2 regions of the Aquitalea sp. FJL05 genome follow, and region 2 is predicted to be linked to the other one. Evidence: predicted binding sites of a transcription regulator. Region 2 holds the regulator's gene; the other holds the start of a gene.

Region 1 (5,212 bases), on a different contig from region 2:
GTGGTTTCTGCGGCACGGTGGTCGCCGGTGAAGTGAAACCGGGTGATGAGATCGTGGCCCTGCCTTCCGGCAAGCGCAGCAAGGTAAAGGAAGTGGTCACCTTTGAAGGCAATCAGCCTTCTGCCTTTGTTGGCCAGGCCATTACCCTGACCCTGGAAGATGAAATCGACATCTCGCGCGGTGACATGATCGTGCGTGCTGGCGAGCAGCAGCCCAGTGTGTCCCAGGCATTCGATGCCCACCTGGTATGGATGGCCGAAGCACCGCTGGAGTTGGGCAAGGAATATGGTTTCAAGCTGGCTGGCAAGGTCGTCACTGGCCGGGTAAGCAGCATCCAGCATCGGGTGGATGTGAATTCGCTGCAGCAGTTCAATGCAGCAGAGCTGGCACTGAATGAGATTGCCCTGTGCCGGGTGGAGTTGAATGCACCGGCCGTGTTCGACGCCTATGCCCTGAGCCGTGGCACGGGCAGCTTCGTGATCATCGATCGCTTGTCCAATGCAACAGCGGCTGCCGGCATGATCAGCGCAGCTGCCGAATCCAGTGCGGCCCCGGTAAGCGATGAACTGGCCCGCCTGCGCGCCTTCGAGCTGGAGTTCAACCAGCTGGTACGCAAGCACTTCCCGCACTGGGAAGCGAAGGATATTTCGAAGCTGCTCTAAGTCGCACGCTATTCCTTGCGGAGTCATGCCTTTATCGGGTTTGGCAAGGACTGGCGTCTAACTAGTGCACCGCAAAGCAGCATTAACGCAGCATTTACACGAAAATCAGCCCCCCTATGTGGCCCGTAATATTTTACGAAGCTGCATAGGGGGGTTTCTTTATGGTGGTGGATGGCCCCCAGCCTTGCTCGGGTGAGGCAGATAACAAGACTTGGGCGCAGCGTTCTACTGGAGTCGGGACTAGCTGTAATAGCGCTAGCCAAACCCTGGTCGATTTTTTGTCTGCATGGTACTCAGCCCTGCCCGGTAGCCTGGCGATACTGGCGCGGGGTGAAGCCGGTCAGCGCCTTGAACTGGCGGCTGAAGGCACTGTGGTCGGTGTAGCCGCAGTGCAGGGCGACATCGGTAATCGCCATATCGCTGTGCAACAAGCGGTGGGCGTGTTCCAGCCGTGCCTTGTGAATCATCTGCCGAGGGGTCAGGTGGAACACCTTTTTGCAGTAGCGTTCCAGCTGGGCGGCGGAGACGCCGGCAATGGCAGTCAGCTCTTCCATGCTGACCGGGCGGTTGAAGTGCTGGCGGATGAACTCGTCCACCGCCACCAGCCGCTTGTAGGCCGGGTGGGTCTTGCTGGCTGCTTGCAGGTCCAGCGAAATCCCGATCAGCCCGATGATTTCATTGGCCTGGCTGTATAGCGGCCATTTGTAGGTCAGGCACCAGCCGGGTTCGCGGTTCTTGAACAGGTGCAGTTCCAGTTGGCTTTCCAGTACCAGCCCACCCTCCAGCACTTTCATGTCCTGCGCGGTATAGACCGGCCCCAACTGCGCCGGAAACACCTCGACACTGGTCTTGCCCAGCAGCGGTTGCAGGCTTTTCAGGCCGCAGCGTTCCATCAGTGTCTGGTTGGCCACCAGGTAACGCGCCTGACGGTCCTTGATGAAGATCGCTGCATTCGGGATCAGGTCCAGCACCGGCAGCAGCGGCCCCAGCCCAGCCAGCAGTGCGGCAATGGACGGCGGGCGCATGGTTTCCTGCCAGCGCGCGATGGTTTCCAGCGTATCGCCAGTCATTCTTTCCCCTTTGCCTTGCTTCCCCTCGTCGGAGGGATTTTTATCCCGAAAACGCCAATTGTGCCGATTTCGTCATTGTCGCTGATGATAACCATCAAGAATGTTGGCGGCAATGAAGCCATTCTATGCAGGTGCTGACGAAGACGGATGCGGCACGAAGATGCAATGGAATCAAGGCACTGCAAGGCGTTGTTGCGTGTGGTCCTGCCTGGTGCATCTGCCCGCCATCCGTCATTCACGTTTTTGGAATGGACAGGCCAATGAAACAGATACACATCATCGATTCCCACACCGGGGGCGAACCCACCCGGCTGGTGATGCAAGGATTCCCCGCGCTGACCGGTGGCAGCATGGCCGAGCAGCGCGACGTACTGCGCCAGCAGCACGACCAGTGGCGGCGCGCCTGCCTGCTGGAGCCGCGTGGCAGCGAGGTACTGGTGGGCGCGCTGTATTGCGCCCCCGTGTCGCCGGATACCACTTGCGGGGTGATTTTCTTCAACAACACCGGTTATCTGGGCATGTGCGGCCACGGCACCATCGGCCTGATTGCCTCACTGCATTACCAGGGCCTGATTGCACCGGGCGTGCACAAGATCGATACCCCGGTGGGGCCGGTCAGCGCCACCCTGCATGCGGACGGTGCAGTCACGCTGGGCAATGTGCCGGCCTACCGTTACCGCCAGCAAGTGGCGGTGGAGGTGCCGGGTTACGGTGTATTCCATGGCGATGTCGCCTGGGGCGGTAACTGGTTCTTCCTGGTGGCCGAGCACGGCATGGCGCTGGAAATGGGCAATGTGGAGGCGCTGACCACCTTTACCTGGGCCATGCTCAAGGCGCTGGAAGCGCAAGGCATCACCGGGGCCGACGGCGCGCTGATCGACCACGTTGAGCTGTTCGCCGACGATGCCGAGGCCGACAGCCGCAACTTTGTCATGTGTCCGGGCAAGGCCTACGACCGTTCGCCCTGCGGCACCGGCACCAGCGCCAAGCTGGCTTGTCTGGCTGCCGACGGCAAGCTGGCCGAAGGCGAGTACTGGGTACAGGCCAGCATTACCGGCAGCCAGTTTGTCGGTCATTACCAGCGCGAGGGCGAGCTGATTCGCCCCTTCATTACCGGCCGCGCCTACGTCACCGCCAACAGCACGCTGCTCATCGACGAACAAGACCCTTTCGCGTGGGGCATTTGAGCCCACACGCCGCACTGACATCCCCCACACACACATACATACAAGCTGCAAGGAGCAAAACAATGAGCGACAACATTTTCACCGGTTGCATCCCGGCCCTGATGACCCCGTGTACCGCAGAGCGCAAGCCGGATTTTGACGCGCTGGTAGCCAAGGGCCAGCAACTGATTGCCGCTGGCATGAGCGCCGTGGTGTATTGCGGCTCGATGGGCGACTGGCCGCTGCTGAGCGAAGCCGAGCGCCAGGAGGGCGTGGCGCGGCTGGTGGCTGCCGGCGTGCCCACCATTGTCGGTACCGGTGCGGTGAATACCCGCGAGGCGGTCGCGCATGCAGCCCACGCTGCCCGCGTGGGTGCACACGGCCTGATGGTGATTCCACGCGTACTGTCGCGTGGTGCATCGCCGGCTGCCCAGAAAGCCCATTTCTCCGCCATCCTCGCTGCCGCGCCAAACCTGCCGGCGGTGATCTACAACAGTCCCTATTACGGTTTTGCCACCCGCGCCGACCTGTTCTTCGAACTGCGTCGCAGCTATCCCAACCTGATTGGCTTCAAGGAGTTCGGTGGTGCCGCTGACATGCGCTATGCCGCCGAGCACATCACCTCGCAGGATGATCAGGTCACCCTGATGGTGGGGGTGGACACCCAGGTGGTGCATGGCTTTGTCAATTGCAATGCCACCGGCGCTATCACCGGCATCGGCAATGCGCTGCCGCGCGAAGTGCTGCATCTGGTGGCGCTGAGCAAGGCGGCCGCCAAGGGAGACGCCGTAGCCCGCAGCCAGGCGCGCGAGCTGGAATCTGCGCTGGCGGTGTTGTCCTCCTTCGACGAGGGCTGCGACCTGGTGCTGTATTACAAGTACCTGATGGTCCTCAACGGTGACCAGGAGTACAGCCTGCACTTCAACGAAACCGATGTGCTGAGCGCAGCGCAGCGCCGCTATGCCGAAACCCAGTACGCGCTGTTCCGCGAGTGGTATCGCAACTGGTCGGCCGGCCTGAACGCAGCCTGAGCCTGTCTCCGACTACCCGTGCCATGCCGCTGGCGTGGCCGGGCTTATCCCATTAGCAGCCATCCAAGGTGCAGGAACCCCTATGAATCTGACAGGCAAGATGCTGATTGGCGGGCAGGCCGTTGCCGGCCAGCGCGAAGGCAGCCGGGCAATTGACCCAGCCACTGGGCTGGCGCTGGCGCCCGCTTATGCCGGTGCAGACCTGAGCCAGGTCGAACAGGCTTGTACGCTGGCCTGGGCTGCCTTTGCTGCCTATCGGGAAACCACGCCGGAGCTACGTGCCCGTTTTCTGGAAAGCATTGCCGAGGAAATCGAAGCCTTGGGCGATGAGCTGATCGAACGTGCCATGCTCGAAACCGGCCTGCCACGCGCCCGCCTGCAGGGGGAACGCGGCCGCACGTGTGGTCAGCTGCGGATTTTTGCCCGCACCGTGCGTGCCGGCGAATGGCTGGATGTACGGATCGATAGCGCCCAGCCGCAACGTCAGCCGCTAGCGCGTGCCGACCTGCGCCAGCGCCACATTCCGCTGGGCCCGGTGGCGGTGTTCGGGGCCAGCAATTTCCCGCTGGCCTTCTCGGTGGCGGGGGGAGATACCGCTTCGGCACTGGCGGCTGGTTGTCCGGTCATCGTCAAGGCGCACAGCGCCCATCCCGGTAGCAGCGAGCTGGCCGGTCAAGCCATTGGCCGGGCGCTGGCCAAGTGCGGTCTGCCTGCCGGGGTGTTCGCGCTGCTGTTTGGCAGTGGTCGCGAGGTGGGCAATGCCCTGGTGACCGATCCGCGTATCAAGGCGGTGGGCTTTACCGGTTCGCGCAGTGGAGGTCTGGCGCTGTGCCAGGCGGCGCAGAATCGCCCGGAGCCGATTCCGGTCTATGCCGAAATGAGCTCCACCAACCCGGTATTCCTGCTGCCCGCTGCCTTGCAGGCGCGCAGCGATGTGCTGGCGCAGGGCTTTGTCGGCTCGCTGACGCAGGGGGCAGGGCAGTTCTGTACCAACCCCGGCCTACTGATTGCCGTACAGGGGCCGGCGCTGGAGCGTTTTGTCGCCACGGCGGCCGATCTGCTGCAACAAAGCGCGGCGCAAACCATGCTCACGCCTGGCATCTGGGCCGCCTATCAGGCCGGAGCGGACAGCTTGTCCGCCCATGCCGCGACAGCCGCCTGCGGCCAGCCCGCCAGCGGGCCAAACCAGTGCCAGGCACGCCTGCTACGGGTGAGGGCTGCCGAGTATCTGGCCAATCCGGCCTTGCAGGTCGAGGTGTTCGGTGCCGCTGCGCTGCTGGTGG
Region 2 (5,212 bases):
GGATTACTTCTCGCTCAATCTGGCGATGGCAGTGCAGGTGATGACCTACGAGCTGTTCAGCCATACCGAGGTCGATGTGGAGTACCTGCGGCCGGAGAGCGAAACCGCCAGCCTCGGCGAGGTGGAAGGCTTCTGCCAGCATCTGGACCAGACCATGGGTGCCATCGGCTATTACCGTCGCCGCAACAGCGAACGCCTGATGCGCCGCATGCGTGCGCTATTCAATCGCTCCGGCATGTTGCGTGACGAGGTCGATATCCTGCGTGGCCTGATGAAACAGATCCAGCGCGTGGCAGATGGCCATGAGCACGACGGCGAGGCCTGAGCGCGGCTTTCATCTCCCTTACACGCAGCCGGCGCTGCGTGATCTGGCTTTTCTGCTGACCTCTCCTGCGCCCTGGGATAGTGGCCGCAATCTGTCGCCCGCGCAGTTGCTGGGCCCACAGGGCCATGCCTTGCTGGCGGAGCTGGAGGAAAATCCGGCACCGCTCTCACACTGGCTGGCGCAACAGCCTTGCCAGCGGCTTGGCCACTATGCCGAACGCCTGCTGGCTTTCTGGTTCCAGCTGGCTCCGCATATCGAACTGGTGGCGGCCAATGTGCCGGTGCGTGAGGCCGGTGGCCGCACCATCGGCGAATTCGATTTCCTGATCCGGCTGGATGGTGTGCCACTGCACGTGGAAACCGCCAGCAAATTCTATCTGCAGCTGGGACATGGCGCGGACACTCTGGTCGGTCCCAGCCTGCGCGACGCCTGGCCGCTCAAGGCCGCCAAATTACAGGAACAACTGCAACTGGCCCGTCATCCTGCGGCGGCCCGTGTCTTGCCGCCCGGTTTTGCCGGCTGTGCCAGTGCCGCGCGGCTGGCCGGCTGGTTCTTCTATGCCGGTACGCCAGCTGTCCCGGCTGCGCCATTGGCGCCGGAGCAACTGCAAGGCTGGATCAGTCCTTTGCAGCAGCCCTGGCCAAGCTTTTCCAGCGGAGGGCGCTGGATATGGCTATCGCGGCTGGGCTGGCTGGCCCCGGCGCGGGTAGAGCAGGGCATGGTGCGTGAGCAGGATAGCCTGCGCCAAGAGCTGTTGCAGGCGGCGGTACCACAGCTGGTGGCCGAATTGCTGCCGGTGGGGGATGGTTACTGGGAGGAAGTGGCTCGCGGCTTTGTGGTGCCGCCGGGCTGGCCGCAGCAGGACCGATTACAGGCCTTGCTGGCCACTATTGATGGCAGGCCCGCTCCATGAAACGGTTGTTGATTATCTACGCCAGCCAGACTGGCCACACCTTGCAATTGATCGATGCCTTCTGTCAGCCGCTGTTGCCGCTGTGCGCAGAACTCCACATCAGCCGCCTGCCAGCCGCGGAGGCAGGACTGGATGATTTGCTGGCTGCTGATGCCATCGTGCTGGCAACGCCGGAGAACTTTGGCTATATGGCGGGTAAAGTGAAGGATTTTTTTGATCGCACCTATTACCCGGCACAGGGGAAGACCGAGGGTCTGCCCTATCTGATGCTGGTGTCGGCAGGTACGGATGGTCTGGGAGCGATCCAGGCCATGCGCCGCATTGCCTGCGGTTATGGCTGGAAGGAAGTCTTGCCGCCCTTGCTGGCGCAGGGCGAGATATTGCCGCAGCATCGGGAGCAGGCCATGGAGCGGGGCGAGATGCTGGCCGCAGGCATGCTGGTGGGGCGCTGGTAGGGCAGGGCGGGCGGCTTAGCCGACCGGACTAGGTCTTCAGACGAATGGTCGGCCGTGCCAGTAATGCGCAAGATGCAAAAACACCGCAGGCTGCCGGCAAGCAGGGCTGCGGTGTTTCTGGTTGGCTGCTGCTTCAGACGCCGTTGGCGTGGGTGCAGCCGGCAATCAGGTCTTTCAGTGCGTCGGCCTTGATCAGCTGGATGTGCTTGTGATCGACACTCAGCCAGCCCTGCTGCTGGAACTTGGACAGCGTACGGCTGACCGTTTCCAGTTTCAGGCCGAGGAAGCTGCCGATTTCCTCACGGCTCATGCGTAGGATGAAGTCATTGGCAGCAAAGCCGCGTGTGGACAGACGCTGCGACAGGTTGAGCAGGAAGGCCGCCAGGCGTTCTTCCGCTTTCATATTGCCCAGGAGCAGCATGACGTTCTGATCGCGCACGATTTCGCGGCTCATCAGCCGGAAAAAGTGGTGCTGCAGGCTGGGAATATCGCGCCCCAGGCTTTCCATGCGATTGAAGGGCAGCTCGCAGACTTCGCTGTCTTCCAGGGCGATGGCGTCGCAGCCATGCACATTGGAAGAAATGCCATCGAGGCCCATCAGTTCGCCGGACATCAAAAAGCCGGTGACCTGTTCGCGACCGTCCTGGCTGGCGACGCTGGTTTTGAAGAAACCAGTACGCACTGCGAACAGGGACTTGAAGCCCTCGCCGCTGCGGAACAGGTACTCGCCGCGCTTGAGGCGGCGGCTCTGACGGATCACGGCGTCCAGCTGCGTCATTTCGTCGCGGTTCAACCCGATGGGCAGGCAGAGTTCGCGCAGGCTGCAGTTGGAGCAGGACACCTTCAGTGCGTGAATAGTGTGTTGGTTTTGGTCAGACATCGAGTGTTTTGTACAACCCTGTAAAGAAGCTTGACCCTTGTCAAAGCGGAATTCACACGTTTTCCGCAAATTTACCAGTCCACCTGACGTTTGACTATCAATACCCGACGACATGCACACCACCCATCCGTTTTCGCCCACCCACTGTGAGTTCGACCGAGCGTTGATCGAACGTCTTGATGGCTCTGGCCCAAGATACACTTCTTACCCGACGGCCGACCGCTTTACGCCGGCGTTTGGCGAGAAGGACTATAAACACTGGCTGAAGCAACGCCACCTTGGCATGCATCAGAACGCAATATCATTGTACGTTCATATACCGTTCTGCAACACGGTATGTTACTACTGCGGCTGCAACAAGATCATCACCAAAGACAAAAGCCGCGCTGATCGCTACCTCGACTATCTGGAAAAAGAGATCAAGCTGGTGGCCGCCTCACTGGGCTGTCGCGAAAAGCTGATCCAGCTGCATTTTGGTGGTGGTACACCCACCTTCCTGTCCGATGAACAGCTGGACCGGCTGATGGGCATGCTGCGCACTCACTTCGAATTTTTGCCGGAGGGAGAATATTCCATCGAGATCGATCCGCGCAAGGTGGGCCGCGAGACCGTGCACCATCTGGCACGTCTGGGCTTTAACCGCATGAGCGTGGGCATCCAGGATTTCGACCCGCAGGTGCAGCAGGCGGTCAATCGCGTGCAGAGCGAAGCCGAGACGCTGGAAGTGATCGATGCCGCCCGCGAGGCGGGTTTCAAGTCGGTCAGTGTGGACCTGATCTACGGCCTGCCGCTGCAGACGCGCGCATCGCTGAAAGCCACGCTGGACAAGGTGATTGCCATCAGTCCAGACCGGCTGGCGCTGTACAACTATGCTCATTTGCCCACGGTGTTCATGCCGCAGCGGCGCATCAACGAAGCGGATCTGCCGACGGCCAGCACCAAGCTGGATATCCTGCAGGATGCGGTAAAAAGCCTGGCGGATGCCGGCTATGTATTTATCGGTATGGACCACTTTGCCAAGCCGGAAGACGACCTGGCCATCGCCTTGCGCCAGGCCCGCCTGCAGCGCAATTTCCAGGGCTATTCCACCCATGCCGACTGCGACATGATCGGTCTTGGTGTCTCGTCCATCGGCAAGGTCGGCCCCTGTTACAGCCAGAATGAGAAGGACCTGGACAGCTATTACGCCGCGCTGGATGAGGGCCGTTTGCCGGTGATGCGCGGCATGGTGCTGGATCAGGACGACATCCTGCGCCGTGGCATTATCCAGGCGCTGATGTGCCGCTTCTCGCTGTCGGTGGAGGCCATCGAGCAGGTGCATGGCATCAATTTCGCTGAATATTTTGCAGAGGAACTGCCGGCCATCCGCGAATATCACAAGCTGGGCTTGCTGACTTTTGACGGTGATTTCCTGATGGTGGAGCCGAAAGGCCGCTTCCTGATCCGCAATATCGCCATGCTGTTCGACCGCCACTTGCGCGAGCGTGAAACCAAGGCGCGTTATTCCAAGACGATTTGACACCCGCAATGCTGTTTTTTCCAAGGGAAAACCCTGAAAAAAACCGCGAAAAAAAGCCCGCTTGCTGCGGGCTTTTTGTTTGAAAAGTGATGGTTTTTTACAACAGTTTGCCGTGCTTGGATCAGCCTTCCGTGGCGTCGTCCGGCAAGGGGGAGGGTTTTTGCTGCCGATGCAGCCGGATAATCGCCTCGCCGGTGGGGCTGGCGACGATATCGCGCAGGGTATAACCATCCAGCACGGAGAAAAAGGCTTGCAGGCCGACATCCAGCGCCGACTTGAGACGGCAATCCTGGCGCAATGCGCAAGGGGGCGTGGCACAGTCGATCAGGGCGGTATTGCCCTCCAGAATGCGGATGATGCTACCCAGCTGGTAATGCTCCGGTGGCTGGGCCAGTGCCAGGCCACCACCCTTGCCACGACTGGTCAGCAGCCAGCCTTGCTGTCCCATGAAATGCACCACCTTGACCAGATGGTTGCGCGATATGGCAAAGCGCTCGGCGATTTCGCTGATGGTAACGGCCTGTTCGCGATCGCGATGTGTCAGGTACATCAACACGCGCAATGCCAGATCGGTAAAACGGTTCAGTTGCATGGGCTGGAAGGGTAAAGGCGGTGCCGCGCAGGATACTCCGCACGGCCCACCCTCACAATGCGCTGCGGCAAACCACGTGCAGCAGGCAATCAGTCGCTGGCCATGGCGTTGGAGCCGAATACTTCCATGTGGATGCGGGTTGCTGCCACACCGCTGGCGCGCAGCTGTGAGCGCTGCTGTTGCATGAAGGCCTGCGGGCCGCACAAGTAGTAGTCGGCATCCGCCAGCAGGGCATGCTCACGGATGGCCTCGGCATCGATGCGGCCGGCGCGCTGGTAGTCCTGGCCCAGCCGGTCTGTGTCTTGCGGGCATTCATAAAACACCGTGCTGGCCAGCACCGGATGTTGAGCCGCCAGTTGGCCCACTTCCTGTTTCATGGCATGGACCTGGCCGTGCCGTGCGGCGTGCAGGTAGCGAATGGGGCGCTGGCTGCCGCTTTCCAGCAGATGCCTGAGCATGGACAGCAGCGGGGTCTGGCCGACACCGGCACTGATCAGCACCACCGGCGTTGCGCGATCCTGATGCAGC

Evidence for each region. The regulator FNR, encoded in region 2, switches genes on or off when oxygen is low (the NO sensors DNR and NnrR bind a similar motif). The targets are predictions, from matches to a motif close to TTGATNNNNATCAA.
Region 1: DBR44_RS01985 (4-hydroxyproline epimerase) is a predicted target of FNR. The motif match lies at 1,817-1,830, and genes of this name have one in related genera.

What each region holds. Positions count from the first base shown of each region.
Region 1 is NZ_QAJS01000002.1:110,098-115,309, reverse strand. Features, by position in the region: gene cysN (sulfate adenylyltransferase subunit CysN) at 1-662, shown strand, start outside; gene DBR44_RS01990 (AraC family transcriptional regulator) at 956-1,732, opposite strand; gene DBR44_RS01985 (4-hydroxyproline epimerase) at 1,993-2,919, shown strand; gene DBR44_RS01980 (dihydrodipicolinate synthase family protein) at 2,982-3,929, shown strand; gene DBR44_RS01975 (aldehyde dehydrogenase (NADP(+))) at 4,012-5,212, shown strand, end outside.
Region 2 is NZ_QAJS01000005.1:205,674-210,885, forward strand. Features, by position in the region: gene DBR44_RS04390 (RNA methyltransferase) at 1-325, shown strand, start outside; gene DBR44_RS04395 (DUF1853 family protein) at 303-1,238, shown strand; gene DBR44_RS04400 (flavodoxin family protein) at 1,235-1,693, shown strand; gene fnr (fumarate/nitrate reduction transcriptional regulator Fnr) at 1,827-2,573, opposite strand; gene hemN (oxygen-independent coproporphyrinogen III oxidase) at 2,686-4,092, shown strand; gene DBR44_RS04415 (Rrf2 family transcriptional regulator) at 4,214-4,684, opposite strand; gene hmpA (NO-inducible flavohemoprotein) at 4,774-5,212, opposite strand, start outside.